2 regions of the Enterobacter sp. SA187 genome follow, and region 2 is predicted to be linked to the other one. Evidence: predicted binding sites of a transcription regulator. Region 2 holds the regulator's gene; the other holds the start of a gene.
The links. The regulator sigma-54, encoded in region 2, starts transcription at its own class of promoters, with help from an activator protein. The targets are predictions, from matches to a motif close to GTTGGCACANNTTTCGCTNT.
Positions count from the first base shown of each region.

Region 1 (15,174 bases), 520 kb from region 2:
TCGTTACGCACCACGCCCATTACGCCGCTGATGCTTTTCAGGCCGGGAGCGTCGATGAGCGATTCATCTTTTACTACAAAGCGCAGACGCGTCATGCAGTGCGTCACGGCAGCGATATTGTCAACGCCGCCCAGCGCAGCAATCACAGAGTGGGCAAGCGCCGCATAATTCTTAGCCATCGGGAAGTAATCCTGTTTTATCAGTAAGATACGCTTTCATTGTCAGACAATGACACAGCAGATAGGAAACCGGTTCCACAAAAGAATGATTAGTTCTTGTAAATCAAACAATGATTTTTATATTGATTTGTGATGAGGTTCGCTAAATATTTGATTGGCTGTAGGCCGGGCAAGACGTAGTCGCCGCCCGGCACCAAAGCTGCAAACTGCGTGACTGTGAAGTACACTGCCGCTTATCGACATTAAAGGGATAATGATCATGACGACGATGCTGGAGGTCGCGAAGCGGGCAGGGGTGTCCAAAGCCACGGTATCCCGCGTGCTGTCAGGGAATGGCTATGTGAGCCAGGAAACCAAAGACCGGGTATTTCAGGCGATTGAGGAGAGCGGCTACCGGCCTAATTTGCTGGCGCGCAATCTGGCGACGAAAAAGACGCAGACGCTCGGTCTTGTGGTGACCAACACCCTCTATTACGGCGTCTATTTCAGCGAGTTGCTGTTCCATGCCGCGCGGATGACGGAAGATCATGGCCGCCAGCTGATCCTCGCCGACGGTAAACACAGCGCTGAAGAAGAGCGTCAGGCGATCCAGTATTTACTCGATATGCGCTGTGACGCGATCATTATTTATCCCCGTTTTCTCAGCGTCGATGAACTGGATGCGCTTGTTGAAAATCACACCCAGCCGGTAATGGTGCTTAATCGTCGGCTGCGGAAAAACAGCAGCCACTGCGTCTGGTCGGATCAAAAACAGTCCAGCTTTAAAGCGGTGTCGACTTTATTAGCCCGCGGCCACCGGGATATTGCTTTTATTACCGGCTCGCTGGATTCGCCGACCGGTATTGAACGTCTGGCGGGCTATAAAGATGCGCTGGCGCAGCATGGCGTTGCGCTGCGCAACGATCTGATTGTCGAAGGAAAATGGACGCCTGCCAGCGGCGCTGAGGGCGTGAAAACGCTGCTCTCACGGCAGCAAAGCTTTACCGCGCTGGTGGCCAGTAATGACGACATGGCGATTGGCGCAATTAAGCAGCTGCATGAGGCGGGAATAACGGTTCCCGAACGGGTTTCCGTGCTGGGATTCGATGATATTGCGCTGGCCCCTTATATTGTGCCGTCGCTGTCCAGCGTGCGTATTCCGGTCACGGAAATGATCAAAGAAACCATTAACCGGTTAATCTTTATGCTCGACGGCGGTGAATTTAAATATCAGCAAACCTTTGCCGGGGAATTACATTCCCGCGACTCCATCATTGACGGGCCACACGCCTGACGTCGACAGGTGTCATCGTCACTCGTGTCGATGACACTTCCTTTCTGCCTCGTCTTTTCTAAAATATACATAAATATCAATACATTAAAATCTGGCACGATTCATGAATAGCTCCGCGGTAACCTTTACAGCCGGAGAACCCGATGAACCGTTTCATCATGGCGGATGCCAATAAATGCATTGGCTGCCGCACCTGCGAAGTCGCCTGCGTGGTTTCGCATCAGGAAGATCAGGACTGCGCCGCCCTGACGCCCACCACCTTTCTGCCGCGTATCCATGTGATTAAAGGCGTGAATATCTCCACCGCCACCCTGTGCCGTCAGTGTGAAGACGCCCCTTGTGCCAACGTCTGCCCGAACGGCGCAATCAGCCGCGATAAAGGCTTTGTGCATGTGATGCAGGAACGCTGCATCGGCTGCAAAACCTGCGTGGTCGCCTGCCCGTATGGCGCAATGGAAGTGGTGGTGCGCCCGGTCGTGCGCAACAGCGGCGCGGGCCTGAACGTGCGCGCCGAAAAAGCCGAAGCCAACAAATGCGATCTCTGCCATCACCGTGACGCCGGTCCGGCGTGCATGGAAGTCTGCCCGACCCGGGCGCTGGTCTGTGTCGACCGCAATATGCTGGAAAAAATGAGCGCCGATAAACGTCGTCGTTCCGCCCTGGATACCACCGGCATGCTGTTTTAACCCGAACCCGATTTCAACTTTTAACAGGTCTGTTACTGATGAAAAAAATCACAAGCGTATGTCCCTACTGCGGCGCAGGCTGCAAACTTAAACTGGTCGTTGAGAACAATAAAATCGTGCGCGCGGAAGCCGCCGAAGGGGTGACCAACCAGAATCAGCTGTGCCTGAAAGGCTATTATGGCTGGGATTTTCTGAACGATACTAAGCTCCTCACGCCACGCCTGACGCAGCCGATGATCCGCTACGAAAAAGGCGGCAAACTCACGCCGGTCAGCTGGGACGAGGCGATCCGCTATACCGCAAAACGCCTGGGCGAGATCCGCGCGCAGTTCGGCCCGCGCGCCATCATGACCACCGGTTCGTCCCGCGGAACGGGGAACGAAACCAACTATGTGATGCAGAAATTCGCCCGCGGCGTGCTCAATACCAATAACGTCGACTGCTGCGCGCGCGTCTGTCACGGTCCATCGGTGGCGGGATTGCAGGAAACGCTTGGCAACGGCGCGATGAGTAACTCCATCGGCGACATTGAAAATTCCCGCTGCCTGCTGGTATTTGGCTATAACTGCGCGGATTCGCATCCCATTGTGGCGCGTCGGGTGATCAAGGCGAAACAGAACGGCGCGAAAATTATCGTCTGCGATCCGCGCCGTATCGAAACCGCGCGCATCGCCGATCAGCATCTGCAAATCAAAAACGGCTGTAATATGGCGCTGGTTAACGCCTTTGGTTATGTGCTGCTGGAAGAGCAGCTCTACGACAAAGAGTACGTCGCCAGCTTTACCAGCGGGCTGGACGGCTACCGGGAAACGGTAAAAGATTATGCGCCGGAAAAGGTAGAGCACCTGACCGGCGTGTCGGCGCAGCAGATCCGTCAGGCGATGCGCACTTACGCCGCCGCGCCGTCGGCCACCATTATGTGGGGCATGGGCGTGACGCAGTTCGGTCAGGCGGTGGACGTGGTGAAAGGGCTGGCGAGCCTGGCGCTGCTTACCGGCAATCTGGGGCGCGAGCACGTCGGCGTCGGGCCGGTGCGCGGGCAGAATAACGTGCAGGGGGCGTGTGACATGGGCGTCATCCCTAACCAGTTCCCCGGCTATCAGGATGTGGTGGATCCGGCGGTGCGCGCAAAATTCGCTGCCGCCTGGGGCATTAACCCTGACGATATGGACGATAAACCCGGCGTGCGCATCACCGAAGTGCCGCATCTGGCCATCGAAGGCAAAGTGAAAGCCTATTACATCATGGGTGAAGATCCATTGCAGACCGAAGCGGATCTGGGCCTGGTGCGCAAAGGCTTTGCGGCCCTTGATTTTATCGTCGTGCAGGACATTTTCATGACCAAAACCGCCGAGCAGGCGGACGTGATCCTGCCCGCCACCTCCTGGGGCGAGCACGGCGGCGTCTTTACCTGCGCCGACCGCGGCTTCCAGCGCTTCGAAAAAGCCATTGAGCCTGCCTATAACGTCAAACGTGACTGGGAAATTATCAGCCTCATCGCCACTGAGATGGGCTACCCGATGCACTACGACAATAATCAGCAAATCTGGGATGAACTGCGCGAGCTGTGCCCGCTGTTCTATGGCGTGACGTATGAAAAAATGGGCGATATGGGACACGTGCAGTGGCCTTGCCCGACCCTCGATCACCCCGGCACGCCTTTCCTCTACAAAGGCAATAAATTTGATACGCCGGACGGCAAAGGGCATCTGTTTGCCGCCCCGTGGCGCGCGCCTGCGGAAGTGCCGGACGCCGACTACCCGCTGGTGCTGTGCACCGTGCGCGAAGTGGGGCACTACTCCTGCCGCTCGATGACCGGTAACTGCGCGGCGTTGCAAACTCTGGCGGATGAGCCGGGTTTTGTGCAGATCAACCCGCAGGACGCCCGTGCGCTGGGCATTCAGGATCGGCAACTGGTGTGGGTTTCCTCGCGCCGTGGCAGGGTGATCAGCCGTGCCGATGTTAACGAGCGTATCAACACCGGCAGCGTGTACATGACCTATCAGTGGTGGATTGGCGCCTGTAATGAACTGACCCAGGACAATCTCGATCCGATCTCCAAAACCCCGGAAACCAAATATTGCGCGGTGAAGGTGAGCGCGATCGACGACCAGCGCTGGGCGGAAGATTACACTCAGACCACCTATCTCGAGATGAAAAACCGGCTGCGTGATGCAGTGGTATGACAGGACAGAATGAGTAATAACGGCGTACTGATACGTGTACGCGGCAAGGTGCAGGGGGTGGGTTTCCGCCCCTTCGTCTGGCAGCTGGCGCAACAACTCGATCTGCGTGGCGATGTCTGCAACGACGGGCACGGCGTCGAAATCCGGCTGTCCGGCGACGCCACGCGTTTTCTTCGCGAGCTGTATCAGTACTGCCCGCCGCTGGCGCGCATTGACGATACGGAGGTGACCCCCTGGCAGTGGGACGACGCGCCCACCGCCTTCACTATTCGCCACAGCACCGGCGGCAGCATGGACACGCAGATTGTGCCGGACGCCGCCACCTGCCCGGCCTGTCTGGCGGAAATGAACGATCCTGCTGAGCGCCGCTATCGCTATCCCTTTATTAACTGCACCCACTGCGGGCCGCGGTTTACCATTATTCACGCCATGCCTTACGACCGTCCGTTCACCGTGATGCGCGCCTTTCCGCTGTGTCCGGTCTGTGATGCTGAATACCGCAATCCGGCGGATCGGCGTTTTCACGCCCAGCCGGTGGCCTGCGCAGAGTGCGGCCCGCAGCTTGAATGGCAGGCAGCAGGGGTAAGCGAAGCGGGCGAGGCGGCATTGCAGGCGGCAATCGCCATGCTGGCGGCGGGAAATATTGTCGCCATTAAGGGCCTTGGCGGTTTTCATCTCGCCGTTGATGCGCAAAACCAGCAGGCAGTGATGCGCCTACGGGAACGTAAACGCCGTCCGGCAAAACCGCTGGCGGTGATGATCCCCTGTGGCTGCTGTGAGGTGGCAGCAGAGCACCTGCAATCCGCCGCCGCGCCCATTGTGCTGGTGGCGAAAAGCGCGCTGCCGGATCTGTGCGAGGCCATTGCGCCTTCGCTTGCGGAGGTGGGCGTGATGTGGCCCGCCAGTCCGCTCCAGCATTTGCTGATGCAGGCGCTGGATCGTCCGCTGGTGATGACCTCCGGCAACCTCAGCGGACGACCGCCTGCGCTTACCAACGACCAGGCGCTCAACGATCTGGCGGACATTGCCGACGGCTTTTTGCTGCATAACCGCGACATCGTGCAGCGCATGGATGACTCGGTGATGCGCGTCAGCGGTGAGATGCTGCGCCGGGCGCGCGGCTTTGTGCCGGACGCGCTGCCGCTGCCGCCGGGCTTCCAGGATGTGCCGCCGCTGCTCTGTCTGGGGGCGGACATGAAAAATACCTTTTGCCTGCTGCGGGGCGACCGGGCGGTGCTGAGCCAGCATTTTGGCGATCTCACCGATGACGGAGTGGAAACCCAGTGGCGCGCCGCCCTCGATCTGATGCAGAAAATTTATGATTTCGTGCCGCAGCAGGCGGTGTGCGATGCCCACAGCGGCTATCGCGCCACGCAATGGGGCGAGGCGCTCGGCCTGCCGGTGAGCCACGTGCTCCATCATCACGCTCACGCGGCGGCTTGTCTGGCAGAACACCGCTGGCCGCGTGACGGCGGTGACGTGATCGCGCTGATCCTTGACGGTATTGGCATGGGTGAAAACGGTCGTCTCTGGGGCGGGGAGTGTCTGCGGGTGAACTACCGCGAATGCGAGCACCTCGGCGGCTTACCGGCGGTGGCGCTGCCCGGCGGCGACCTGGCGGCACGACAGCCGTGGCGCAACCTGCTGGCGCACTGTCTGGCCTTTGTACCGGACTGGCAGCGTTATCCCCAGACCCGCGTGCTACAGGATAAAAACTGGCCGCTGCTGGCGCGGGCGATAGCGCAGGGGATCAATTCCCCTCGCGCGTCATCCTGCGGGCGGCTGTTTGACGCCGTAGCCTGCGCGCTCGGCTGCGCGCCGGAAAGCCTGAGCTACGAGGGCGAGGCGGCCTGTCAGATGGAGGCGCTGGCAAGTGAATGTTCCGGTGTGGATCATCCGGTGGTGTTGCAGCCGCAGGATTTGACGACGTTCTGGCAGTCGTGGCTCAGGTGGGACGCAACGGTAAGCGAAAAAGCCTGGGCGTTTCATGATGCGCTGGCAAAAGGGCTGGCGGGGCTGATGCGGCGCGAGGCGCAGGCGCGGGGGATCACGACGTTGTGTTTTGGCGGCGGGGTGATGCACAACCGGCTGCTGGTGGCGCGCTTAGGGTTTTATCTGGGGGAGTTCAGGTTGCTGTTTCCGAAGGGGTTACCGGCGGGGGATGGGGGGATCGCATTGGGGCAGGGGATTATTGCGGCTGCACGCTTGGTGTAATGTGGTAAGTTGCGCTCTTACTGACTTCTGCGTACGACTCAGACTTCAGGCGCACAGAGCGCGCAGGGGGCGGCCAGTCGCCGCCGCCCCCTGCACCCCCGGGCTCCCGGCAAGAAAATCGCCGCTTCGCGGTGCCCTCGGCTTATCCCTTCCGGCTTCGGGTCGGGCGCGATGCAGCGTCCCTGCAAGTCGCGCCCTCAGCCCGCATCCATGCGGGCTGCCCCGGCCGTAAGGGAACGCCTCAGCGATTTTCAGCCGGACTCCCCACACTTCACGATTTTTAAAAAACACCACTCACAGCTTCCTGTAAGTTCGTAAAAAAATTAACGCCACTCCGTCGCCTTATAAAAAATAAAGATAATGACGCGAGGGGTTGAGTCCCCGCTGAAACCGGCGAGCCGGAGGCCGGATGACAAGGGCTGGACGCCATGGATGGCGGCCAGAGGCGATATGAGGCAGGAGGCCGAATTGAGCCGACCGCGGGCAGACGGGCGGGAGGTGAGCGCAGTGCGCAGCACCGGTTTCTGTGCGGGGCCGCGGGGATTGCTAAGGGGGCCGCGGTGGCCCCCTTAGCACGTTCACCGTCAGCGGCGTCACGCCTGACACGGAACGCAAAGTGAACGGAATATTCCACCACACCGAACATTCCACCACACCAAACATCCCACCGAACAGCCCCAATAAACCTACCCGTTCAGCGCCTTCAGCAACCCAAACGCCTCCTTCATCCGATCCTCACTCACCACAAACGCCCGCAGCTTCTCCCCCTCAAACCCCTTCGCCACCATCCCGTCCGGGCGCGCCTCGATCTGCCAGTGCAGATCCCCGCGCTGTGTCTCGCCCGCCAGATGCAGCGGCAGATCCGGCGTCTTCACTTTCACCAGCATCGGCGGCAGCGACAGCGTGGCCTGCTGGCCCAGCAGCGTCTTCGCCAGCCACATCGCGCAAATCTGGATCGGTTGCAGGAAGGGCAGCAGCTTACCGTTGATCTCCGCGCAGTCCCCCAGCGCATAAATATCCTCAATACTGGTGCGCAGCTGACTGTCGACCACAATGCCGCGTCTGACGGCAATACCCGCCTGACTCGCCAGCGCGGTTTGTGGTTTCAGGCCAGTGGCGGCCACCACCGCATCCACCTCAAGGAGGCGATCGCGATCAAAACGCGCCTGAATGCCCCCGGCGGTAGACTCCAGCCCAAGCAACTGCGATTTCAGCAGCAGATGCACGCCGCTCTCCGTCAGACGGTGTTGCAGGCGGCTGCTCACTTCCGGCGGCATCAGCGAAGAAAGTATGCTGGCGGCGGTATCCACCAGCGTCACCGTTTTACCGGCGCGGTTAAAATCCATCGCCAGCTCAGTGCCGATCAGCCCGCCGCCGACAATCAGCACGCGCTGCGCATCGCGCAGGGTCGCGCCGCACGCCTGATACTCCTGCTGACTGTTCAGCGTCAGCATCAGCTCGCTGCCCGGCACCGGCGGCACAAAGGCCGAAGCCCCTGTCGCCAGTACCAGCTTGTCGTAAAACCACTCCTGCTGCTGGCTTTTGACGCAGCGGCGGGTGGGATCGATTTCCGTCACCCGCGTCTGCGGGAACAGGCGCAGATTGAACTGTTCCGCAAACTCCCCCGCCGACTGGCGGGTGAGATCGTCTGCGGACTGGCCGAGGCTGATCACGTGGCTGAGATCCGGTTTGTTGTATTCGTCCATGCTGTCAGCGGCAATCAGCGTGACCGGAACCTGCGCGTCCTGTTTGCGGATATTTTTTACCAGCTGTCGGGCGGCGAAGCCCGAACCAATAATGACGATACCCTGATTCATTTTGCCTCCACGGCCAGCACATCAAACACGTCTTTACCCAGTGAACATTCCGGGCACAGGAAGTTGTCCGGCACCTCGTCCCACGGCGTGCCGGGGGCGACATCCTGCATTGGCTCGCCGGTGGCCGGATCGTAGATCCACTGACAAACGCTGCACTGCATGCATGGGCCGAGGTCAGCGGCGGCAGGCTCGCTGACGCTTTCTTCCTGCGGTTTTACGTTCGGGGCAGCAGCGGAAGGCAGCGGGGTAAGCGCCCACTGACGGGCAATATCACGACCGTGCTGGCGGCAGATTTCCAGCGCATCAATATCCGGACGCCATTTGGCTTTCAGGCTGAGTGACATTTCAAAACCGGCATCCTGTAAACGCGTAGACAGGCGGTCCACCGCGCCGCCGCTCCAGCCGTGGGAGCCAAAGGCACTGGCGCGTTTATTGCGGAAGCGCAGCCCGGTTATCTCTTCCACCAGCCCGGCGATTTTCGGCATCATCACGTTATTCATGGTGGAGGTACCCACCAGCACGCCTTTGGAGCGGAACACGTTGGTCAGCACCTCGTTTTTATCGCTGCGGGCGACGTTGAAGATTTTCACCGCCACGCGGGGATCCACTTCGGTGATGCCCTGGGCGATGGCGTCGGCCATCATGCGGGTATTGTTCGACATGGTGTCGTAGAAAATGGTGATGCGATCTTCCTGATAATCCGCTGCCCATTTCAGGTACAGCTCGACGATTTGCGTCGGGTTATCACGCCATACCACGCCGTGAGAGGTGGCGATCATATCCACCGGCAGGTTAAAGCCGAGGATTTCGGTGATTTTCGGCGTCACCAGGCGGCTGAACGGCGTCAGGATGTTGGCGTAGTAGCGCTGGCACTGCTCGAACAGTTCCACCTGATCCACTTCGTCATTAAACAGGTGTTCGTCGCAATAGTGCTGACCGAAGGCGTCGTTACTGAACAGCACCGCGTCGCCGGTCATGTAGGTCATCATGCTGTCCGGCCAGTGCAGCATCGGGGTTTCAACGAAGATCAGCTGTTTACCGTTACCGATGTCCAGCGTGTCGCCGGTTTTCACCACGTTAAAATTCCACTCCGGATGGTGGTGATGACCGTTGATGGAATCGATGGCGTTATTGGTGCAGTAAATCGGCGTGTCCGGGATGCAGGACATCAGTTCGGTCAGCGCACCGGCGTGATCTTCTTCCGCATGGTTGATGATGATGTAGTCAATATCCGCAAGGTCGATTTCAGCGCGCAGGTTCTGCACGAATTCACGGCTGAATTTGTGGTCAACGGTATCGATGAGCACGTTTTTCTCTTCGCGGATCAGATAGCTGTTATAGCTGCTGCCGCGCAGGGTTTTGTATTCGGTACCGTGAAAATCGCGCACTTCCCAGTCACGTTGTCCAACCCAGTGAATATTATTTTTTACATGAATAGTCATATTAACCTCAGCCACTCTGAATTTGAGAAAGATGTCTGACATATATCAAGATGCGTGCCAGTTTTTTATTTTATTTAAAATCAATGGTTTGATAGATTTTTGGTAAAGGTAGTTTGTCAAAATGACTATGCTTTTTATGGTCAATATGACACTATGCATTGTCAAAATGACTGTGAGGTGGGTATGCGTTTTTCCGTGGAAGCACTGGCGAAAATCGCCATTGAACTGCAAAGCGATATCGGTCATCAGGATCGCTTTTCCCGGCTGATCGCCACGCTGCGCCAGGTGCTGGGCTGCGATGCCTCGGCGCTGCTGCGCTATGAGGCGCACCAGTTTATTCCGCTGGCCATCGACGGGCTGGCGCAGGATGTGCTGGGGCGACGCTTTTCCCTTGCCGGACACCCGCGCCTGGAGGCCATCGCCCGCGCCGGGGACGTGGTGCGCTTTCCGGCAGACAACGATCTGCCCGATCCCTACGATGGCCTGATCCCCGGCCAGGAGAGCCTGAAAGTGCACGCCTGTCTGGGCCTGCCGCTGTTTGCCGGGCAGAAGCTGATTGGCGCGTTGACTCTCGACGGCATGGAGCCGGATCAATTCGACGGCTTCAGCGACGAAGCCCTGCGTCTGATAGCCGCGTTGGTGGCCGGGGCGCTGAATAACGCGCTGCTGATTGCCCAGCTGGAAAGCCAGAACGTGCTGCCCGCCGGGGAAAGCAGCTTCACGCCGGAGCGCGGACAGGAGATGATCGGCCTCGCCCCGGCAATGCAGCAGCTGAAAAAAGAGATCGATATTGTCGCCGCCTCAGATTTGAACGTGCTGATCAGCGGCGAAACTGGCACCGGTAAAGAGCTGGTGGCGAAAGCGATCCACAGCGGATCGCCACGGGCGGTGAATCCACTGGTCTACCTGAACTGCGCGGCGCTGCCGGAAAGCGTGGCGGAAAGCGAACTGTTCGGTCATGTCAAAGGGGCCTTTACCGGGGCGATCAGCAACCGCAGCGGTAAGTTTGAAATGGCCGATAACGGCACGCTGTTCCTTGATGAAATCGGCGAGCTGTCGCTGGCGTTGCAGGCGAAGCTGCTGCGTGTGTTGCAGTACGGCGATATTCAGCGCGTCGGCGATGACCGCAGTTTGCGGGTTGACGTCCGGGTGCTTGCCGCCACCAACCGCGATTTGCGTGAGGAAGTGCTGGCGGGGCGGTTTCGCGCCGATCTGTTCCACCGTCTGAGCGTTTTTCCGCTGTTTGTACCGCCGCTGCGGGAGCGGGGCGAGGATGTGATCCTGCTGGCGGGTTATTTCTGCGAGCAGTGCCGGATGCGGCTCGGGCTGGCGCAGGTGGTGCTAAGCCCCGGCGCGCGGGCGCAGCTGCTGGCGTATGGCTGGCCCGGCAACGTACGCGAGCTGGAACATGCCATTCATCGCGCGGTGGTGCTGGCGCGGGCGACGCGGGCAGGGGATGAAGTGGTGCTGGAAGCGCATCACTTTGCCTTTACCGATGAGGCTGCGCCTGCGGCAACGCCCGTCATCAGCCTGCCAGTGAACGACGCCGCGCTGAACCTGCGGACGGCTACGGAAGATTTTCAGCGCCAGCTGATTGAGAATGCCCTGCGCGCCCACGACCATAACTGGGCGGCAAGCGCGCGGGCGCTGGAGATGGACGTCGCCAACCTGCACCGGCTGGCGAAGCGTCTGGGGCTGAAGGGCTAGAGAATGCCCGCCTGGTAGAAGTCCTGTAAGTTGATAGCGCCGGTGAGCACGCCGTTTTCATCCACCACCGGGGCGGCGGCGATTTTGCGCTTCATCAGGATCTCTTTGGCATCAATGGCGCGGCTCTGCGCCTGTAGCGTGACGCCGCCCGGCGTCATGGCGTCACGTACCGCGGCGTCCAGCGTGCCGCCGCCCACCAGCCAGCGGCGCAGGTCGCCATCGGTAAATACCCCCTGAACGTGCTGCGCGCTGTCGCATACCGCCACCAGCCCCAGCCCGGTGCGGCTCAGTTCCAGCATGGCGTCCATCACGCTGGTGTCGAGTTGCACCTGCGGCAGGGCGTCACCGGTACGCATCAGGTGATGCACTTTATTAAGCAACCGCGCGCCCAGCGCCCCCGCCGGATGCGAACGGGCGAAATCTTCTTCGTTAAAACCGCGCGCCTGCATCACCGCCATCGCCAGCGCGTCGCCCATCATCAGCGTGTTAACGGTGCTGGAGGTGGGCGCAAGGTGCATCGGGCAGGCTTCACGCTCCACCGAAATGTCCAGCCAGGCTTTGGCGGCCAGCGCCAGCGGGGAGCGGGATTTACCGGTCATCGCCAGCAGCGCGACGCCTTTTTCTTCCAGCCGCGGGATGATCAGATCCAGCTCTTTGGCGGTGCCGGAATAGGAGATAAACAGCAGCAGGTCGCGGCTTTCAATCATGCCAAGATCGCCGTGCAGCGCTTCCGCCGGGTGCACAAAAAACGCCGGGGTACCGGTGCTGGCGAGGGTGGCGGCGATCTTCTTGCCAATGTGTCCGGATTTGCCGATGCCGGAGACAATCACTTTGCCTTCGCAGTGCAGGATGGCGCTGGCGGCGCGCACGAAGTCGTCCCCGAGGCGTTCCGGCAGACGGCTGGCTTCCTGTAATTCCAGCAGCAGGGTCTGGCGGGCGGTATTTAACAGATGTTCACTCATGGCTCTCTCCGGCAATAATCACATCAATTCCTTTGTCTTCCAGTGCGGCGCGGAACTCTTCGGAAATTCCCGCGTCGGTGATCAGTTTATCCACGCTCTCCAGGCTACAGACGATATTCGGGCTTTTGCGGCCAAACTTTGAGGAGTCGGCCATCAGGATCACTTCCCTCGCGGCGTTGCACATGGCTTTACTGACGGTAAACACTTCGTTGAAGGTGGTGACGCCCGCGCTGAGATCGATGCCGTCGGTGCCCATAAACAGCTTATCGAAGCTGAAATGCTCAAAGGCGTTTTCCGCCAGCTGGCCGTGGAAGGAGGCGGATTTTTTACGGAAAGTGCCGCCCGGCATCAGTATGGTCTGCTCGTTGTCCAGCTCCGACAGGGCGTTAACGATGTGCAGGCTGTTGGTCATGACCGTGATGTTATTAAAGCGGCTGAGCAGAGGCACCATTTGCAGCACCGTACTCCCTGCGTCGAGGATCAGCGAATCGCCATCGTGAATAAAGCCCACCGCCGTTTCGGCGATGCGCGCTTTCTGAGTGGTGTTAATCAGCGCTTTATGATCGATAGGCGGATCCGCTTCGTCCTTATTAAGCACGACGCCGCCATAAGTGCGGATCACCGTACCGGCGTGTTCGAGGATCACCAGATCTTTGCGGATGGTGGTGCCGGTGGTGTCGAACTGCTGCGCCAGTTCATCAACCGAACATTTTCCCCGCTGATGCAGATGTTCGAGAATAGCGGCCTGGCGCTGACGTGGTTTCATAAGCGTGGATCCTGCGTAAAAGTGCGAACTGATAATTTCGCAAGCTAAAAGCGTTCACAACGAAATTACCCATGTTTCATTTTAAGCGCTAATGATAGAGCATTCTGACAGCGCGGATCATGGGGAAAGATCACATCAGGGCGTAATTCATCACGATGTTTGCCGGTAAGCGCGGAAATTTTTAACGGTCTGGCGAAAACCGTCAGTCCTTTCATCAATAAGGTGTCCGTCACGCGCTGCTGTTCATCCAGCGCGACGGCGATGACCACGCGGGGCTGAAAACGTCCGCCAGCCCGCCCGACGCCGACCCGCCCGCGCTGGCACAGCTGCTCAAAGGCGCGGTTAAACTGGCGGATCTGCCAGCCGCCCAGCGCCATCTGGCCGATCCAGGCGATGGCGGCGACGGTGATAAGTGCCGTTACCATAGTGACTCCTTAATTGCCGGAATTGCCGGGTGGCGGCTGCGCCTTACCCGGCCTACGGTCATGGAGGGTTGTAGCCCCGGTAAGCGCAGCGCCACCGGGGAATGAACTCAAAACATCACCTGCCCGCCGGTGATATTAATCGACTGCCCGGTGCAGTAAGACGCCAGCGGGCTGGCGTAAAACAGCAGCAGGTTAAGCACATCCTGATAATCGCAGCCGCGCTTCAGCGGCACTTTATCAATGTAATGCTGCTCCACCTGATCGGCGGGAATACCGAGCTTGCTGGCATACTGCGGGATCAGCGACTGGAACATCGGCGATTTCAGCAGATTACCGAGCATCAGCGAGTGCACGGTAATGCCGTACTCCGCCAGATCCAGCGCCAGCGACTGCGTTAACCCCACGCCGCCGAACTTGGCGGCGCTGTAGCCGGAATTGTGTTTGCTGCCCACTTTGCCGGATTTCGAGTTGATCTGGATGATACGCCCGGCGATGCCGTCGCGGATCATCAGCCGTGAAAACTCCCGCGCACAGAGGAAATAGCCCACCAGATTCACCTGCAACGAGCGGTCAAAATCCCCCAGCTCGACGTCGCTGATAAAGGCCGCTTTGGCGATCCCGGCGCTGTATACCAGCAAATCGACGCGGCCAAAAATCTCGTCCACGCCTCGGGAGAGCGCCAGCACGCTCTGTTCGCTGGTGGCGTCTGCCCCGAAACCGTACGCCTTACCTTCGCCGAATTCGGCATTGATCTGCTGTGCGGTGCTGGCGGCTTTATCGCTCTGAATATCCACCACCGCCACCCGATAACCCTCTGCGGCCAGCCCACGGCACAGGAACGCCCCTAAGGTCTGTCCTCCGCCAATGACAACGGCAACCTGATCCATACTTTTCTCCTCAACTACGCAGTAAATTTTAAAATGCAGCCCGGCTGGATCGCCGATGGCACCGGCCCGGCGACGTGCACCGTACCGGGGAATTCCGCCTCGCGTTCTCCGTCAAACCGCAGGGTGATATGACCCAGCTCGCGCAGGTTTTCGCCCGCCACCGCCCCCACGGCGGTGACGGGATAGCGCTGTTCCCCCAGCTCGAATACCGCGCCGGGTTGCAGGCTGCCGTGCATTTCGCCGTGGCAGTGAATAAAGCAGAACGCCTGAATGTCGGCCGGCGCGCCCTCGCGAAAGGTGATCAGCATCTTTTCGTCCAGCGCCTCCGCTGCGCTGTCGCCAATATGGGTGATGGTGGTCTGGTAGATCACGGACATCGTTTATGACCTCTTATTGATAGATGAAACCTGAAACAAACCAGGCGATAAGGACGGTAGGCGCGCCGGTGAGAAAACGGCTGACCAGTACAGAAGGAACGCCGACGCGCACCGTGTCCTGACGCGCTTCCGCCAGTGACAGCCCCACAGGAATGAAGTCGCACGCCGCCTGGGCGTTAATCGCAAACAGGGCGGGCAGGGCGAGATGCGGCGGGATGTGCCCGAGGCCAATCTGTACGCCGATCAGTACGCC
Region 1 covers NZ_CP019113.1:82,290-97,463, reverse strand. Annotated here, with positions in the region: gene ascF (PTS cellobiose/arbutin/salicin transporter subunit IIBC) at 1-179, opposite strand, end outside; gene BMF08_RS00510 (LacI family DNA-binding transcriptional regulator) at 439-1,452, shown strand; gene hydN (electron transport protein HydN) at 1,596-2,138, shown strand; gene fdhF (formate dehydrogenase subunit alpha) at 2,177-4,324, shown strand; gene hypF (carbamoyltransferase HypF) at 4,334-6,538, shown strand; gene norW (NADH:flavorubredoxin reductase NorW) at 7,225-8,355, opposite strand; gene norV (anaerobic nitric oxide reductase flavorubredoxin) at 8,352-9,797, opposite strand; gene norR (nitric oxide reductase transcriptional regulator NorR) at 9,981-11,504, shown strand; gene gutQ (arabinose-5-phosphate isomerase GutQ) at 11,501-12,466, opposite strand; gene srlR (glucitol operon DNA-binding transcriptional repressor SrlR) at 12,459-13,232, opposite strand; gene gutM (transcriptional regulator GutM) at 13,298-13,657, opposite strand; gene srlD (sorbitol-6-phosphate dehydrogenase) at 13,765-14,544, opposite strand; gene srlB (PTS glucitol/sorbitol transporter subunit IIA) at 14,559-14,921, opposite strand; gene srlE (PTS glucitol/sorbitol transporter subunit IIB) at 14,935-15,174, opposite strand, start outside.
Region 1: the regulator sigma-54 is predicted to act here: its motif matches at 9,840-9,859, upstream of norV (anaerobic nitric oxide reductase flavorubredoxin).

Region 2 (15,174 bases):
GCGGAGCAGCTGGCTTATCAGGCCACGCTGGTCAACCGCGCCAGACGATATCTCGCCTATTTTCAGGCCTACACCAGTACCTGGGCGGAAGTGCAGGTGCTGCGCGCCATGTATCAGCAGGCGGTAAGCCAGGCCAGCATCGTCGGTTTATGCGTCGGCACCCGCCCGGACTGCGTGCCGGATGCGGTGCTGGATCTGCTCAGCGAATACCATGACGCGGGCTATGAAGTGTGGCTGGAGCTTGGGCTGCAAACGGCTCAGGATAAAACCCTGCACCGCATTAACCGCGGCCACGATTTTGCCTGCTACCAGCACACCACCCGCCGGGCACGCGAACGGGGTCTGAAAGTGTGCAGCCATTTGATTGTCGGTCTGCCGGGAGAAGGGCAGGCCGCGTGTCTGGACACGCTGCACCGGGTGGTGGAGACGGGCGTGGACGGGATCAAACTGCACCCGCTGCATATTGTCACCGGCAGCACCATGGCGAAGGCCTGGGAAGCGGGGCGTCTGCACGGCATTGCGCTGGAAGACTACACCGTCACCGCCGGGGAGATGATCCGCCATACGTCTCCTGAGGTGATTTACCACCGTATTTCCGCCAGCGCGCGTCGCCCGACGCTGCTCGCCCCGCTGTGGTGCGAAAATCGCTGGACCGGTATGGTGGAACTGGACCGCTACCTTAACAGCCACGGGGCGCAGGGATCGGCGCTGGGCCGCGGCTGGGTGCAGCCATGCGTCTGAACGTTTCCTTCCTGAGCGGGGAATAATTCGCACTTTTTCACACAAGCGTCAACGCCTTGCTCAGAATTGAGTATTATTGTGCCAGGTTGTCGCGAAGGGATCCCCTATGAAGCAAATCCGAGTACTGGCGCAATACTATGTCGATCTGATGATGAAGCTCGGCCTGGTGCGCTTTTCCATACTGCTGGCGCTGGCGCTGGTGGTACTGGCGATTGTCGTGCAGATGGCGGTCACCATGGTGTTGCATGGCCGCGTTGAAAGCATTGATGTTATACGCTCTATCTTCTTTGGTCTGCTCATTACCCCCTGGGCGGTCTACTTTCTGTCGGTGGTGGTTGAACAACTGGAAGAATCGCGGCAGCGGCTCTCGCGGCTGGTGGATAAGCTTGAAGAGATGCGCGACCGCGATCTCAAGCTCAACGTACAGCTGCGGGATAACATCTCCCAGCTGAATCAGGAGATCAGCGACCGTGTGAAAGCGGAAGCGGAGCGCCAGGCCACTTTCGAGCAGCTAAAAATCGAAATGCAGGAGCGCGAACAGACGCAGATCCAGCTGGAGCAACAGTCTTCTTTCCTGCGCTCGTTCCTCGATGCTTCCCCGGATCTGGTTTTCTATCGCAATGAAGATAAAGAGTTTTCCGGCTGTAACCGGGCGATGGAGCTGCTGACCGGCAAAAGCGAAAAACAGCTGGTGAATCTGAAGCCGCAGGACGTCTATTCCCCGGAAGCTGCCGAGAAAGTGCTGGAAACCGACGAGAAAGTTTTCCGCCATAACGTGTCGCTCACGTATGAACAGTGGCTGGATTACCCGGACGGACGTAAAGCCTGTTTTGAGATCCGTAAAGTACCCTATTACGACCGCGTGGGTAAACGCCACGGGCTGATGGGCTTCGGGCGTGACATAACCGAACGTAAGCGCTATCAGGACGCGCTGGAGCGCGCCAGCCGCGACAAGACTACCTTTATCTCTACCATCAGCCATGAACTGCGTACGCCGCTTAACGGTATCGTCGGTCTGAGCCGTATCCTGCTGGATACGGAGCTGACCGCCGAACAGGAAAAATACCTGAAAACCATCCATGTTTCGGCGGTGACCCTCGGGAATATTTTCAACGATATTATCGACATGGATAAAATGGAGCGGCATAAAGTCCAGCTGGATAACCAGCCGGTGGACTTCACCAGCTTCCTTGCCGATCTGGAAAACCTCTCCGGGCTACAGGCGCAGCAGAAAGGGCTGCGCTTCGTAATGGAGCCTGCGTTGCCGTTGCCGCATAAGGTTGTTACCGACGGCACGCGTCTGCGGCAGATCCTGTGGAACCTCATCAGTAACGCCGTCAAATTCACCCTGCACGGGCAGGTGGTGGTGCGGGTGCGCTATGACGCTCCGCAGGAGATGCTGCGCTTTGAGGTGGAAGATTCCGGTATCGGTATTCCGCAGACCGAACAGGATAAGATCTTCGCCATGTATTATCAGGTGAAAGACAGCCACGGCGGTAAACCCGCGACGGGGACGGGCATTGGTCTGGCGGTATCGCGCCGTCTGGCGAAGAGCATGGGCGGCGATATCACGGTGTCCAGCGTGGCGGGCAAAGGTTCGGTCTTCTCGCTGTCGGTGCGCGCCCCTGCTGTTGCGGAAGAAGTAGACGATGCGTTCGAAGAAGATGAAATGCCGCTGCCGGCCCTTCACGTCCTGCTGGTGGAAGACATTGAGCTGAACGTGATTGTCGCCCGTTCGGTGCTGGAAAAACTGGGTTGCAGCGTGGATGTGGCGATGACCGGCAAGGCGGCGCTGGAGATGTTTACCCCCGGCGAATACGACTTGCTGCTGCTGGATATTCAGCTGCCGGATATGACCGGGCTGGATATTTCCCGCCAGCTCACCAGCCGCTATGCGGCTGAAGATCTGCCGCCGCTGGTGGCGCTAACCGCCAACGTGCTGAAAGACAAACAAGAATACCTGAACGCCGGTATGGATGATGTCCTCAGCAAACCGCTGGCCGTACCGGCATTAACGGCCATGATCAAAAAATTCTGGGATACCTGTGACGACGAGGAGAGTGATGTGACCCCTGTGGATGACAGTAAATCACAAGCGCTGCTGGATCTGCCGATGCTGGAACAGTATCTGGAGCTGGTGGGGCCGAAGCTGATCACCGATGGCGTGGCGGTATTTGAAAAAATGATGCCGGGCTATATCAGCGTGCTGGAGTCCAATTTCACCGCCCGCGATCAGAAAGGCATCACCGAAGAAGGGCATAAAATTAAAGGCGCGGCAGGATCGATTGGCCTGCGCCGTTTACAACAGCTGGGGCAACAAATTCAGTCGCCGGATCTGCCCGCCTGGTGGAATAACGTGGGCGAATGGATCGACGAGATGAAACAGGAATGGCCGCATGACGTGGCGTTACTGAAAGCCTGGGTGGCGAATGCCAGTAAAAAATAACCCCGGATAAACCGGGGTGCGCGAATACTGCGCCAACACCAGGGAACCGTGGCTGCGCCGGGATTGTGATTTTGTAGTTGAACGGGCACGGCGAGACATGAGAAAAGTTGGCACTTAAGATACCAAAACTTGAATCATTTGTTACGTGAATCAGTTAAATGTGTGAAGCACAGCGTTGTTATCACAATAATTAATAAAATTCAGCCTATTGCCAGAAAGGATGAGCAGCATGAAAAAAGTAGGTATTGTCCTTAGCGGATGCGGAGTTAACGACGGATCAGAGATCCACGAAGCCGTACTTTCTCTGCTGGCGATCGCCCGAAACGGTGCCGAAGCCGTTTGTTTTGCGCCGGATAAAAGTCAAAGCGATGTGGTGAATCATTTGACTGGTGAATCTATGGCGGACAGCCGCAATGTGCTGATCGAAGCGGCGCGTATTGCCCGCGGCGCCATTCAGCCGTTAGCCCTGGCGTCCGCTGATACGCTGGATGCGCTGATCGTACCTGGCGGTTTTGGCGCGGCGAAAAACCTGAGTAATTTTGCCAGCCAGGGGGCGGAATGCACCGTCGACCCCGATCTGAAACGTCTGGCGCTGGCGATACATGCGGCGGGCAAACCGCTGGGCTTTATCTGTATCGCGCCGGCAATGCTGCCAAAGATTTTCGACTTCCCGCTGCGTCTGACTATCGGCACGGACATTGACACAGCTGAGTTGCTGGAAGAGATGGGCGCGGAACATGTTCCCTGTCCGGTGGATGATATTGTTGTGGATGAAGACAATAAAGTGGTGACTACCCCGGCTTATATGCTGGCGCAGAATATCGCGGAAGCGGCAACCGGCATCGATAAGCTGGTTGCCCGCGTGCTGGTTCTCGCGGAATGAAACGGCGACGCGCTCCGCTGATGGCGACGTTAAAATCCTGGCTATGGAGGATCCTGCTGGTGCTGATCCTGTTCTGGGGCGGCGGCATCGCGCTGTTTTCCTTCATGCCGGTGCCGTTTTCCGCGGTAATGGCGGAGCGCCAGCTTTCGGCCTGGCTGAGCGGAAATTTCGGCTACGTTGCCCATTCTGACTGGGTCGGCATGGACGATATTTCGCCGTGGATGGGGCTGGCGGTGATCGCCGCGGAAGATCAGAAATTCCCTGAACACTGGGGTTTTGACGTGGCCGCCATCGAAAAAGCCATCTCCCACAACGAACGTAACGAGAACCGCATTCGCGGCGCGTCGACCCTTTCCCAACAGACGGCAAAGAATCTGTTTCTGTGGGACGGGCGGAGCTGGCTGCGTAAAGGGCTGGAAGCGGGCTTAACCCTGGGCATGGAAACGGTATGGAGTAAACGCCGCATCCTGACGGTTTACCTGAATATTGCGGAGTTTGGCGACGGAGTGTTTGGCGTTGAAGCGGCGGCACAACGTTATTTTCATAAGCCAGCTAGCCGTCTGACGATGTCGGAAGCCGCGCTGCTGGCGGCTGTGCTGCCCAATCCGCTGCGCTTTAAGGCTGATGCGCCCTCAGGTTACGTGCACAGTCGACAGGCGTGGATCATGCGTCAGATGCGTCAGCTGGGCGGTGAAGGCTTTATGCGCGACCAGGGACTGTATCAGTAATCTTCCCCCTCTCCGGCAAGGCGGGGGGACTTATCAGTCTTCGTCAAACCCGGCATTAAACAGCGCGATCACCGCCGCCAGCGCCTCTTCTTCCTGCGGGCCGGTGGCTTCGATCTCAATCTGACGGCCTTTCGCCGAATCCAGCATCAGCAGCGCGATCACGCTGTTCGCTTCTGCTTCTGTCCCTTCTTCATTGCGCAGCAGAACTTCTGCGTCGAAGCCCTGCATCAGTTCAAACAGTTTCATCGCCGGGCGGGCGTGCATGCCCAGCTTGTTAGTGATTTCAACGGTTTGCTTTACGGTCATGATTTGCGTTTTTCCAGCGTACGATGGCGGGATTGCACATTTTTGCCGCGCGAACGGAAGTAATCCGCCAGCTGTTCAGCGATATACACCGAACGGTGCTTGCCGCCGGTACAACCAATGGCAACCGTTAGGTAGCTGCGGTTATTGGTTTCCAGCATCGGCAACCACAGTTCCAGATAGCTGCGCGTCTGATAGATAAAGTTATGCACTTCAGTATGGCGATCGAGAAACGCCGCCACGGGCTTATCCAGGCCGGTCATCGGACGCAGTTTGGGATCCCAGTGCGGGTTCGGCAGAAAGCGCACATCAAACACGTAGTCAGCATCAATAGGAATGCCGTGCTTGAAGCCAAAGGACTCAAAGACCATCGTCAGCTCACGCTCGCGTTTGCCCAGCAGACGCGTACGCAGCATTTCGGCCAGTTCGTGCACCGACATTTCCGAGGTATCGACGATCAGATCGGCGCGGGAGCGCAGCGGCTCCAGCAGATCGCTCTCTTCGTCGATGGCGCTTTCCAGCGACAGGTTTTTACTGGACAGCGGATGCAGACGACGGGTATCGCTGTAACGACGGATCAGCGTATTGCGGTCGGCATCAAGAAACAGCAGTTGCGGAGAAAACGCATCGGGCAGGTTGTTCATCGCCTGTTCGAAGATCTCCGGCGATTCCGGCATATTACGCACATCAATGCTCACCGCCGCCGAAATCTGACGGTCAGCAAGCGAGCGCGCCAGTTCTGGCAGCAGCACGACGGGCAGGTTATCGACGCAGTAGAAGCCCATGTCTTCCAGCGCTCGCAGGGCGACAGATTTCCCCGATCCCGAACGACCACTGACGATCATCAGTACCATGTACCCTTTCTCCTCCGGACAACAAAGACGAAGGCCATTTCCTGGTTAAGCATCATCCCGGGAGCCTTCTGTTTCCGTGATGATTTGATAAAGTTCTTCATCGCTTTGCGCGCTGCGCAGACGGCGACAAATGGTTTTATCCGCCAGGCGGCGGGCGACTAAAGAGAGCGTATGCAGATGCGTTTTGGTCTGGTCGGCCGGCACCAGCAGCGCAAACAGCAAATCCACCGGCTGGTTGTCGATAGCATCAAAGGCGATCGGCGTTTCCAGCTGCACAAAGACGCCCACAGCGCGCAGCGTATCTTCCTCCAGCTTACCGTGGGGGATCGCGATACCGTTGCCGATACCGGTGCTGCCCATTTTCTCACGCGTCAAAATCGCCTCGAATACCACCTGCGGCGGTAAGCTTAGCTGTTTGGCGGCCAGTTCACTGATGATTTCCAGCGCACGTTTTTTGCTCTGGCAGTGAACGCCGCTGCGGGTACATTCCTGGTTAAGGACATTGCTCAATTGAAGAGCTGAATCGTTGTTCATCATAATTTCACCTAAGCGCTAACGGTACAAAGGGCCCGTTGTGTCTCACAACAGGCCGTCCTGCACCCGTTAACTGCCCGGACAATTAGTGTTGTTTCAGTTTATCTTTATGTTTAGTGAGCTGCCGTGAAAGTTTATCAATTAAACCATCAATGGCGGCATACATATCCTGCCCTTCCGCACTGGCGTGGATCTCTCCGCCGTTGACATGCAGGGTGGCGTCGGCGATATGCGTCACCTTTTCCACCTTCAGAACAATGTAGACCTGATTGATCCTGTCAAAAAATTGCTCCAGCTTGGCAAATTTTGTCTGTAAAAATTCGCGCAAGGGCTCAGTAATCTCGACGTTATGTCCTGTGATATTGAGCTGCATAGTGTCTTCCTTATCGGTTGAGTCAGACCAGCTGTTTACGCTGGTTAGACGGCGGAATGGATAAAGACTCTCGATACTTCGCAACAGTGCGGCGCGCTACCATGATACCCTGGTCGGACAGCAGGGTAGTTAGCTTACTGTCACTCAGTGGTTTCGCAGGGTTTTCTGCGGCTATCAGTTTCTTCACCAGCGCGCGAATGGCGGTGGACGATGCTTCGCCGCCGCTGTCGGTATTCACATGGCTGGAGAAGAAATATTTGAGCTCAAAAATGCCCCGTGGGCTGTGCAGGTACTTCTGGGTAGTCACACGTGAAATGGTCGATTCGTGCATCTCGACGGCCTGGGCAATGTCGGCCAGCACCATCGGTTTCATATATTCTTCGCCTTTATCAAAAAAGGCCTGCTGCTGCTCAACGATACAGCGGCTGACGCGCAGCAGCGTGTCGTTACGGCTTTCCAGACTTTTGATCAGCCATTTGGCATCCTGCAAATTACTGCGGATAAACTGGCTGTCCGCGTCATTACGCGATCCGCCGCACATGGCGGCATAGTGCTGATTGATTTGCAGGCGGGGAATGCTGTCGGAATTAAGCTCGACAGTCCAGCGCCCCTGATGCTTACGTACCAGCACGTCAGGGATAACATATTCGGGTTCGCCCGTCTGGATCGACTGGCCGGGTCGCGGATCGAGCGACTGGATCAGATTGACGGCTTCTTTTAGCACATCTTCTTTCAGCCGCGTTACGCGCATCAGAGATCGGAAATCATGGTTCGCCAGCAGATCAAGATGATCGCTGATGATCAACTGCGCTTCGTCGCGCCAGGGCGTGTCTTTGCTAAATTGCGACAGCTGGATCAGCAGGCAGTCACGCAGATCGCGGGCGGCAACGCCGATCGGATCAAAACGCTGTACGCGCTTGAGCACCGCCTCGACCTCATCCAGCCCGATCTCCTCATCGCCCATGCTTTCAAGAATATCGTCCAGCGAGACGGTGAGATAACCGGTGTCATCAACGGCGTCGACGATGGAGGTGGCAATGGCGCGATCGGTATCCGAGAAGGGGGTCAGTTCCACCTGCCACATCAGGTAATCCTGCAGGGACTGGGTGGTTTCACCCTGATAAACCGGCAGTTCATCATCCTGATAATCGACACCGTTACCCGAAGGCGTACCGGCGGTGTAGATCTCGTCCCAGCTGGCATCCAGCGGCAGCTCGTCGGGCATCTCTTTCTGTTCAAGGGCGTCGACGGCGTCCAGGTTTTCGGTGTCCTGTGTCGGTTGGGCGTCTATCTCATCGTGAAGATCGGTTTGCTCCAGCAACGGGTTGCTTTCCAGCGCCAGCTGAAGCTCTTGCTGAAGTTCCAGCGTAGACAATTGCAACAGACGGATGGCCTGCTGCAATTGTGGCGTCATGGCCAGTTGTTGGCTGAGCCGTAATTGCAAACCTTGCTTCATATTCAGAGCAGTCTTCTCCGCTTAAACCCTTTATTTTCTCTACCCTATCAGAGTCTGAAGCCTTCCCCAAGATATACGCGCTTAACCTGTTCGTCTTCAAGGATTTGCTGCGGCGTACCATGGGCAATCAGGTGCCCCTGGCTGACGATATAAGCCCGCTCACACACGGCCAGGGTTTCGCGGACGTTATGGTCGGTAATCAGCACACCGAGGCCGCTGTCGCGCAGGTGCTCGATAATACGTTTGATGTCGATAACCGAAATTGGATCCACGCCCGCAAAAGGTTCATCCAGCAGAATAAATTTCGGATCCGCGGCCAGCGCGCGGGCGATTTCCACACGGCGGCGTTCACCGCCTGACAACGCCTGGCCGAGGTTATCGCGCAGGTGTTCAATGTGGAACTCTTCCATCAGCTCATTGGCGCGATCTTCACGCTGTTGCGAGGTCAGATCGTCACGGATTTGCAGCACCGCCATCAGGTTATCGAACACGCTCAGACGACGGAAAATCGACGCTTCCTGCGGCAGATAGCCGATGCCGCGACGAGCGCGGGCGTGCAGCGGCAGCAGACTGATGTCTTCATCATCAATGATAATGTTGCCCGCATCGCGCGGCACGATGCCTACCACCATGTAAAAGGTGGTGGTTTTACCCGCCCCGTTAGGGCCTAACAGACCGACAATTTCACCGGATTTAACGGTGAGGCTGACGTCTTCCACCACGCGGCGGCCTTTGTAAGCTTTAGCGAGATTTTTTGCAGTTAAAGTTGCCATAACGGATCAGTTACTCTTTTTTTGTGCCGGAGCCGGGGTTGCGCTTTTGTCCTGCAGTTGCGACGGCACCAGAACGGTGGTGACGCGCTTACCTTTCTCGCTGTAAGCCTGCATTTTCTGCTCTTTCACCAGATAGGTAATTTTGTCGCCTTTGATGTTGCTGTCGAGCTGCTCAAGGAAGGCATCGCCGGTCAGCACCACGAAGTCATTTTGCAGTTCATAGTGCAACTGAGAGGCATGGCCTTTTACCGGCTTGCCGCTATCCTGCATCTGGTAGAAAGTGGCTGGCTTGCCGAAGCCGTCAATCACTTCTTTACCTTCTTCGCCGCCGGGACGCGTCACCACCACTTTATCGGCATTGATTTTGATGGTGCCCTGGGTGACGACAACGTTGCCGGTGAAGGTCACGACGTTGCCCTGCATGTCTAACGATTGCTGATCGGATTCAATGTGAATGGGCTGATCGGTATCACCGGTCAGCGCAAACGCGGGAATGCTGGCGGCCAGAAGCGTACTGGCAAGCATAAGGTTAAGGCTGAGTTTGTTTGTTTTGAATTTCATATGAGGTTCTAACCTTTTCAATCAGCTCGGCGTTTTTGCTGCGTAAGTTGCCGCGCATTTTCAGGCCGCTGGAATTAAATGTCGTACCGTACAACGTAACCAGATCGTTTGACGTCACATCCTGAGTGATCAGGTTAATCTGGGCGTTATCCGTGGTGATTTTACGCAGTTGAGCATCAGCGGTCAGGGCGTTGACCTCAACGTGTCCATAAAGATAAAGCATCCGGTCATCGGTCAGTTTGGCCTTATCTGCCTTAATTGACCATGTAGGAATTTTGTCTTTGTCGAAAGTCGTCAACACCGGCTGCGTGAACCACGACAGCGCCTGGTCGGAAAAATATTCAACATGCTGCGCGATCAGGCGGTAATTCAGCGCCCCTTCCGGGCTGTAAACCACCGTGTCCGTGTGCTCGCTGCGGTAGGTCGGCTCATTGGTGTTTGCCACCACCTGCTCTGTGTCGTCTCTGTCTGCCAGATTAATGCCAATCAGCACCAGTATTACCAGCGACAGCAGAATGATAACCCAACGTCTGGTTTTACTCATATTGATTGCCCTGTGGCTGCTTCAAGTTTGCCCTGCGCCAGTAACAGCAGATCGCAGACTTCCCGGACGGCTCCGCGGCCGCCATTAATGTAGGTCACGTAATCGGCACGCGGGATCAGCATCGGGTGCGCATCAGCGACCGCCACGCTCAGACCCACGTCCGCCATCACCGGCCAGTCAATGAGATCGTCGCCAATATAGGCCACTTCATCGGCTGATACCGCCAGATCGGAAAGCAGCTGTTTAAACGCAATGCGTTTATCGGACTGCCCCTGATACAGATGCGTAATGCCGAGCGTAACGCAGCGATCTTCTAACAGTTTAGCCTTACGGCCCGTAATTATCGCCACCTCAATACCGGAGGTGAGGGCGCAACGAATGCCATAACCATCACGGACGTTAAACGCCTTTAACTCTTCGCCGTTGTTGCCCATAAAAATCAGTCCATCCGACATGACACCATCCACGTCGAGGATCAGCAGGCGGATTTTCTCCGCCTTTGCCATCACTTGCGCGCTGACGGGACCGTAGCAGGTTGCAAGTGAAGCACCAGCGTTACTCATTCTTTTTATCCTTATTACACTACGCCTGCGCGCAGTAGATCATGCATATGTACCACACCCAGCAACTGGTCGCCATCGGCAACCATAACCACGGTGATGTGGCGGGACTGCATCAGGTTGAGCGCGTCGACCGCCAGCACCCCGGAACGTACGCGAATACCGCCGGGAGTCATGACGTCAGCAATGCCGAGATTGCGGACATCCGCGCCCATATCGAATACGCGGCGTAAGTCGCCGTCGGTGAAAATACCTTCGATTTTCATCAAATCGTCGCAGATGACCGTCATGCCCAGATTTTTGCGTGTGATCTCCAGCAGCGCATCGCGCAGCGTGGCGTCTTTGCTGACGTGGGGGATCTCATCGCCGGTGTGCATGATGTCATTCACCCGCAGCAGCAGTTTACGGCCAAGGGCGCCGCCCGGATGGGAAAGCGCGAAATCTTCCGCCGTAAAGCCGCGGGCCTTTAACAGCGCCACCGCCAGCGCATCGCCCATCACCAGCGCCGCGGTGGTGCTGGAGGTCGGTGCCAGCCCCAGCGGGCAGGCTTCGCGCGGTACTTTAACGCATAAATGAATGTCTGCCGCCCGCGCCATACTGCTTTCCGGGCGGCTGGTCATGCAGATCAGCGGCACCTGCAAACGCTTTAATACCGGGATTAGCGCCAGGATCTCGTTGGATTCGCCGGAATTCGACAGGGCGATGACAATATCCTGCGGCGCGACCATCCCCAGATCGCCGTGCGCCGCTTCGCCGGGATGCACGAAGAACGACGGGGTGCCGGTGCTGGCGAAAGTCGCCGCCATTTTGCGGGCGATATGACCCGATTTGCCCATGCCCATCACCACGATTTTACCGGCGCAGTAGAACATTTTTTCGCAGGCTTCGCTGAAGTCCTGATTAATGTACTGATCGAGATGTGCCAGGCCTTCACGTTCAATATCCAGGACATCCTTACCTGCCTGCTGAAAGTCAAAGCCCGGCGGCAAATCTATTTGCGACATATTCAGTTCCCATTAACCGGTAAAAAAAGGCGACAGCCAGTAGAGCATCGCCATCCAAAGGATAAAGCCGCCGATCAACAGCGCGCCCGCGCCTTTACCCGTCTGACGCCGTGGACGCCAGCACAACAGGGCGAAAATCACGCTGACCACCAGCATTACCCCATAATCACGGCTGAACGCGAGCGGGTTAAACGCGCCGGGGGCAATAAGCGCCGGCAGGCCCAGCACGATAGCTAAATTGAAAATATTGGAACCAATAATGTTCCCGATGGCGATGTCATCTTCGCCTTTGCGGGCGCCCGCAATCGCCGTCGCCAGTTCCGGTAAGCTGGTGCCAATGGCGATGACGGTCAGCCCGATGGTCAGCTCGCTCATGGCAAAGAAGTTCGCCAGCACGGTGGCGTTATCGATCACCATGCGGGTGGCCATCGGCATGATGATCAGCGCCACGCCTAACCACAAAAAGGCCACCGACAGGCTGCCTTCGCGGGGCAACTCGGCGATCTGCTCGCGGGTCAGGCTGTCATTGCCCTGACGTTCGGCGAGGCGGCCTATTTTCACAATAAACAGCAGCCATGCAACCGCCAGTAATAGCAGGAAGATCCCGTCCAGACGGGTCAGGCTGCCGTCATAGAGCACGCTGCCTGCCAGCAGGCTCATGATTAACATTAGCGGCAATTCGCGACGCAGAATATCAGAATGTACGGTAAAAGGATGGAGCAGGGCGGCAAGGCCTAAGATCAACAGAATGTTGACGATGTTGGATCCGATCGCCGTGCCGATCGCCAGATCGATCTGCCCGTGCATAGAAGCGGCGGCGGAAACGATGATTTCAGGCAGCGAGGTGCCGATACTGACTACCGTAAGGCCGATGACAAGCGGCGGGATCCCCAGACTGCGGCAAAGGATAGATGCGGCAAACACCAGACGATCGGCACTGTAGACCACCAAAAGTAAACCAATTATTAACAGCGCCGTGGCTAAAAGCATCTAAAGTCCTTTCTTCAGGTATAATCATCGGCCCGCTACCACGATCGTCTGGCAGGATTGGGATCGTAAAACCAATGATTTCCTAATTTTGACTTTATGCGGCTTAAAAGTAAAACAAATGCCAGCTTTCGCTAACCACAGCGAGTAATATTCTGTAAAAATGTTGGGTTCAGGGTGCGACAACGCGAAATGCTTACCCCTAACAAGGCTAAAAGGATCAGTAAATGAGCCAGACTGTGGCGAATTTAGTCGATGTCCGAGGCGTCAGCTTCTCACGGGGCAGCCGGACCATCTTCGACAATATTTCGCTGACGGTCCCGCGCGGAAAGATCACCGCGATCATGGGTCCGTCAGGGATCGGTAAGACAACGCTGCTTCGCCTCATTGGCGGTCAGATCCCGCCGGATGCCGGTGAGATCTTATTTGATGGCGAAAACGTGCCGGAGATGTCCCGCACCAGGCTGTACACCGTGCGCAAAAGAATGAGCATGCTGTTTCAGTCCGGGGCGCTGTTCACCGATATGACCGTTTTTGATAACGTCGCCTATCCGTTGCGTGAACATACGCCTTTGCCTGCGCCCTTGCTGAAAAGCACGGTGATGATGAAGCTGGAAGCCGTCGGGCTTCGCGGCGCGGCTAAACTGATGCCGTCTGAACTGTCGGGCGGCATGGCGCGTCGCGCGGCGCTGGCGCGGGCCATCGCGCTGGAACCCGATCTGATCATGTTTGATGAGCCTTTTGTCGGCCAGGATCCCATCACCATGGGCGTGCTGGTAAAGCTGATTTCAGAACTGAACAGTACGCTGGGCGTCACCTGTATCGTCGTCTCCCATGACGTACCGGAAGTGCTGAGCATCGCGGATTACGCCTATATTGTGGCGGACAAAAAAATCGTTGCCCATGGCAGCGCGCAAGGATTGCAGGAGAATGCCGATCCCCGGGTGCGTCAGTTCCTGGATGGCATTGCGGATGGGCCGGTACCTTTCCGTTTTCCTGCTGGCGATTATCTTCACGATTTATTAGGAACAGGGAGTTAATCCACTCATGCTGTTAAATTCACTGGCTTCCCTCGGACAGCGCGGCATCAGTATGCTCGCCACGTTCGGGCGCGCCGGGTTGATGTTATTCAATGCGCTGGTCGGTAAACCCGAGTTTCGCAAGCATGCGCCGCTGCTGGTTCGCCAGCTTTATAACGTGGGCGTGCTGTCGATGCTGATCATCATCGTGTCCGGTTTTTTTATCGGCATGGTGCTGGGGTTGCAGGGCTACCTGGTGCTGACCACGTATAGCGCGGAAACCAGTCTCGGTATGCTGGTGTCCCTTTCGCTGCTGCGTGAACTCGGGCCGGTCGTCGCCGCGCTGCTGTTCGCTGGCAGGGCCGGTTCTGCGCTGACCGCTGAAATCGGGCTGATGCGCGCCACCGAACAGCTTTCTAGTATGGAAATGATGGCCGTCGATCCGCTGCGGCGGGTGATTTCACCGCGCTTCTGGGCGGGGGTGATCTCGCTGCCGTTGCTGACGATTATTTTCGTCGCCGTCGGCATCTGGGGCGGTTCGCTGGTGGGCGTGAACTGGAAAGGCATTGATGCCGGCTTCTTCTGGTCAGCAATGCAAAACGCCGTCGACCTGCGTCTGGATCTGGTTAACTGTCTGATTAAGAGTGTGGTGTTCGCCATTTCGGTAACCTGGATTGCATTATTCAATGGTTATGATGCAATTCCGACCTCAGCAGGGATTAGCCGGGCTACTACACGTACCGTTGTGCACTCATCGTTGACCGTTCTTGGCCTCGATTTTGTGCTCACCGCACTGATGTTTGGGAATTGAGTGATGCAAACGAAAAAAAGTGAAATTTGGGTTGGCGTGTTTTTGCTGATCGCCATGCTGGCGGCGCTGTTTGTTTGTCTGAAAGCGGCGGATGTGACCTCTTTGCGCAGTGAACCGACGTACCGTATTTATGCCACTTTCGATAACATCGGCGGCTTAAAAATGAACTCCCCGGTGCGTATCGGCGGCGTTGTCGTTGGACGGGTCGCGGATATTACCCTTGACCAGAAAACCTATCTGCCCCGCGTGTCGCTGGATATTGAAGAGCGCTACAACCAGATCCCGGACACCAGCTCGCTGGCGATCCGCACCTCTGGCTTGCTGGGCGAGCAATATCTGGCATTAAACGTCGGCTTTGACGACCCGGAGCTGGGGTCTTCTATGCTTAAAGAAGGCAGTACGATCCAGGACACCAAATCGGCCATGGTGCTTGAGGATCTGATCGGACAATTCCTTTACAACAGCAAAGGAAACGATAATAAGCCATCAGAGGATGCGCCAACGCCGGATGCCGCTAATACTGATGCAACGGCACCTGCTGGCCCGACGATTCATTGAGGAGAATTAACGCATGTTTAAACGACTTTTAATGGTAGC
Region 2 covers NZ_CP019113.1:600,176-615,349, reverse strand. Annotated here, with positions in the region: gene BMF08_RS03060 (TIGR01212 family radical SAM protein) at 1-741, shown strand, start outside; gene arcB (aerobic respiration two-component sensor histidine kinase ArcB) at 848-3,187, shown strand; gene elbB (isoprenoid biosynthesis glyoxalase ElbB) at 3,417-4,070, shown strand; gene mtgA (monofunctional biosynthetic peptidoglycan transglycosylase) at 4,091-4,798, shown strand; gene npr (PTS phosphocarrier protein NPr) at 4,832-5,104, opposite strand; gene rapZ (RNase adapter RapZ) at 5,101-5,955, opposite strand; gene ptsN (PTS IIA-like nitrogen regulatory protein PtsN) at 6,001-6,492, opposite strand; gene hpf (ribosome hibernation promoting factor) at 6,575-6,862, opposite strand; gene rpoN (RNA polymerase factor sigma-54) at 6,885-8,318, opposite strand; gene lptB (LPS export ABC transporter ATP-binding protein) at 8,366-9,091, opposite strand; gene lptA (lipopolysaccharide ABC transporter substrate-binding protein LptA) at 9,098-9,652, opposite strand; gene lptC (LPS export ABC transporter periplasmic protein LptC) at 9,621-10,196, opposite strand; gene kdsC (3-deoxy-manno-octulosonate-8-phosphatase KdsC) at 10,193-10,759, opposite strand; gene kdsD (arabinose-5-phosphate isomerase KdsD) at 10,774-11,760, opposite strand; gene BMF08_RS02990 (calcium/sodium antiporter) at 11,773-12,750, opposite strand; gene mlaF (phospholipid ABC transporter ATP-binding protein MlaF) at 12,975-13,787, shown strand; gene mlaE (lipid asymmetry maintenance ABC transporter permease subunit MlaE) at 13,795-14,577, shown strand; gene mlaD (outer membrane lipid asymmetry maintenance protein MlaD) at 14,581-15,135, shown strand; gene mlaC (phospholipid-binding protein MlaC) at 15,149-15,174, shown strand, end outside.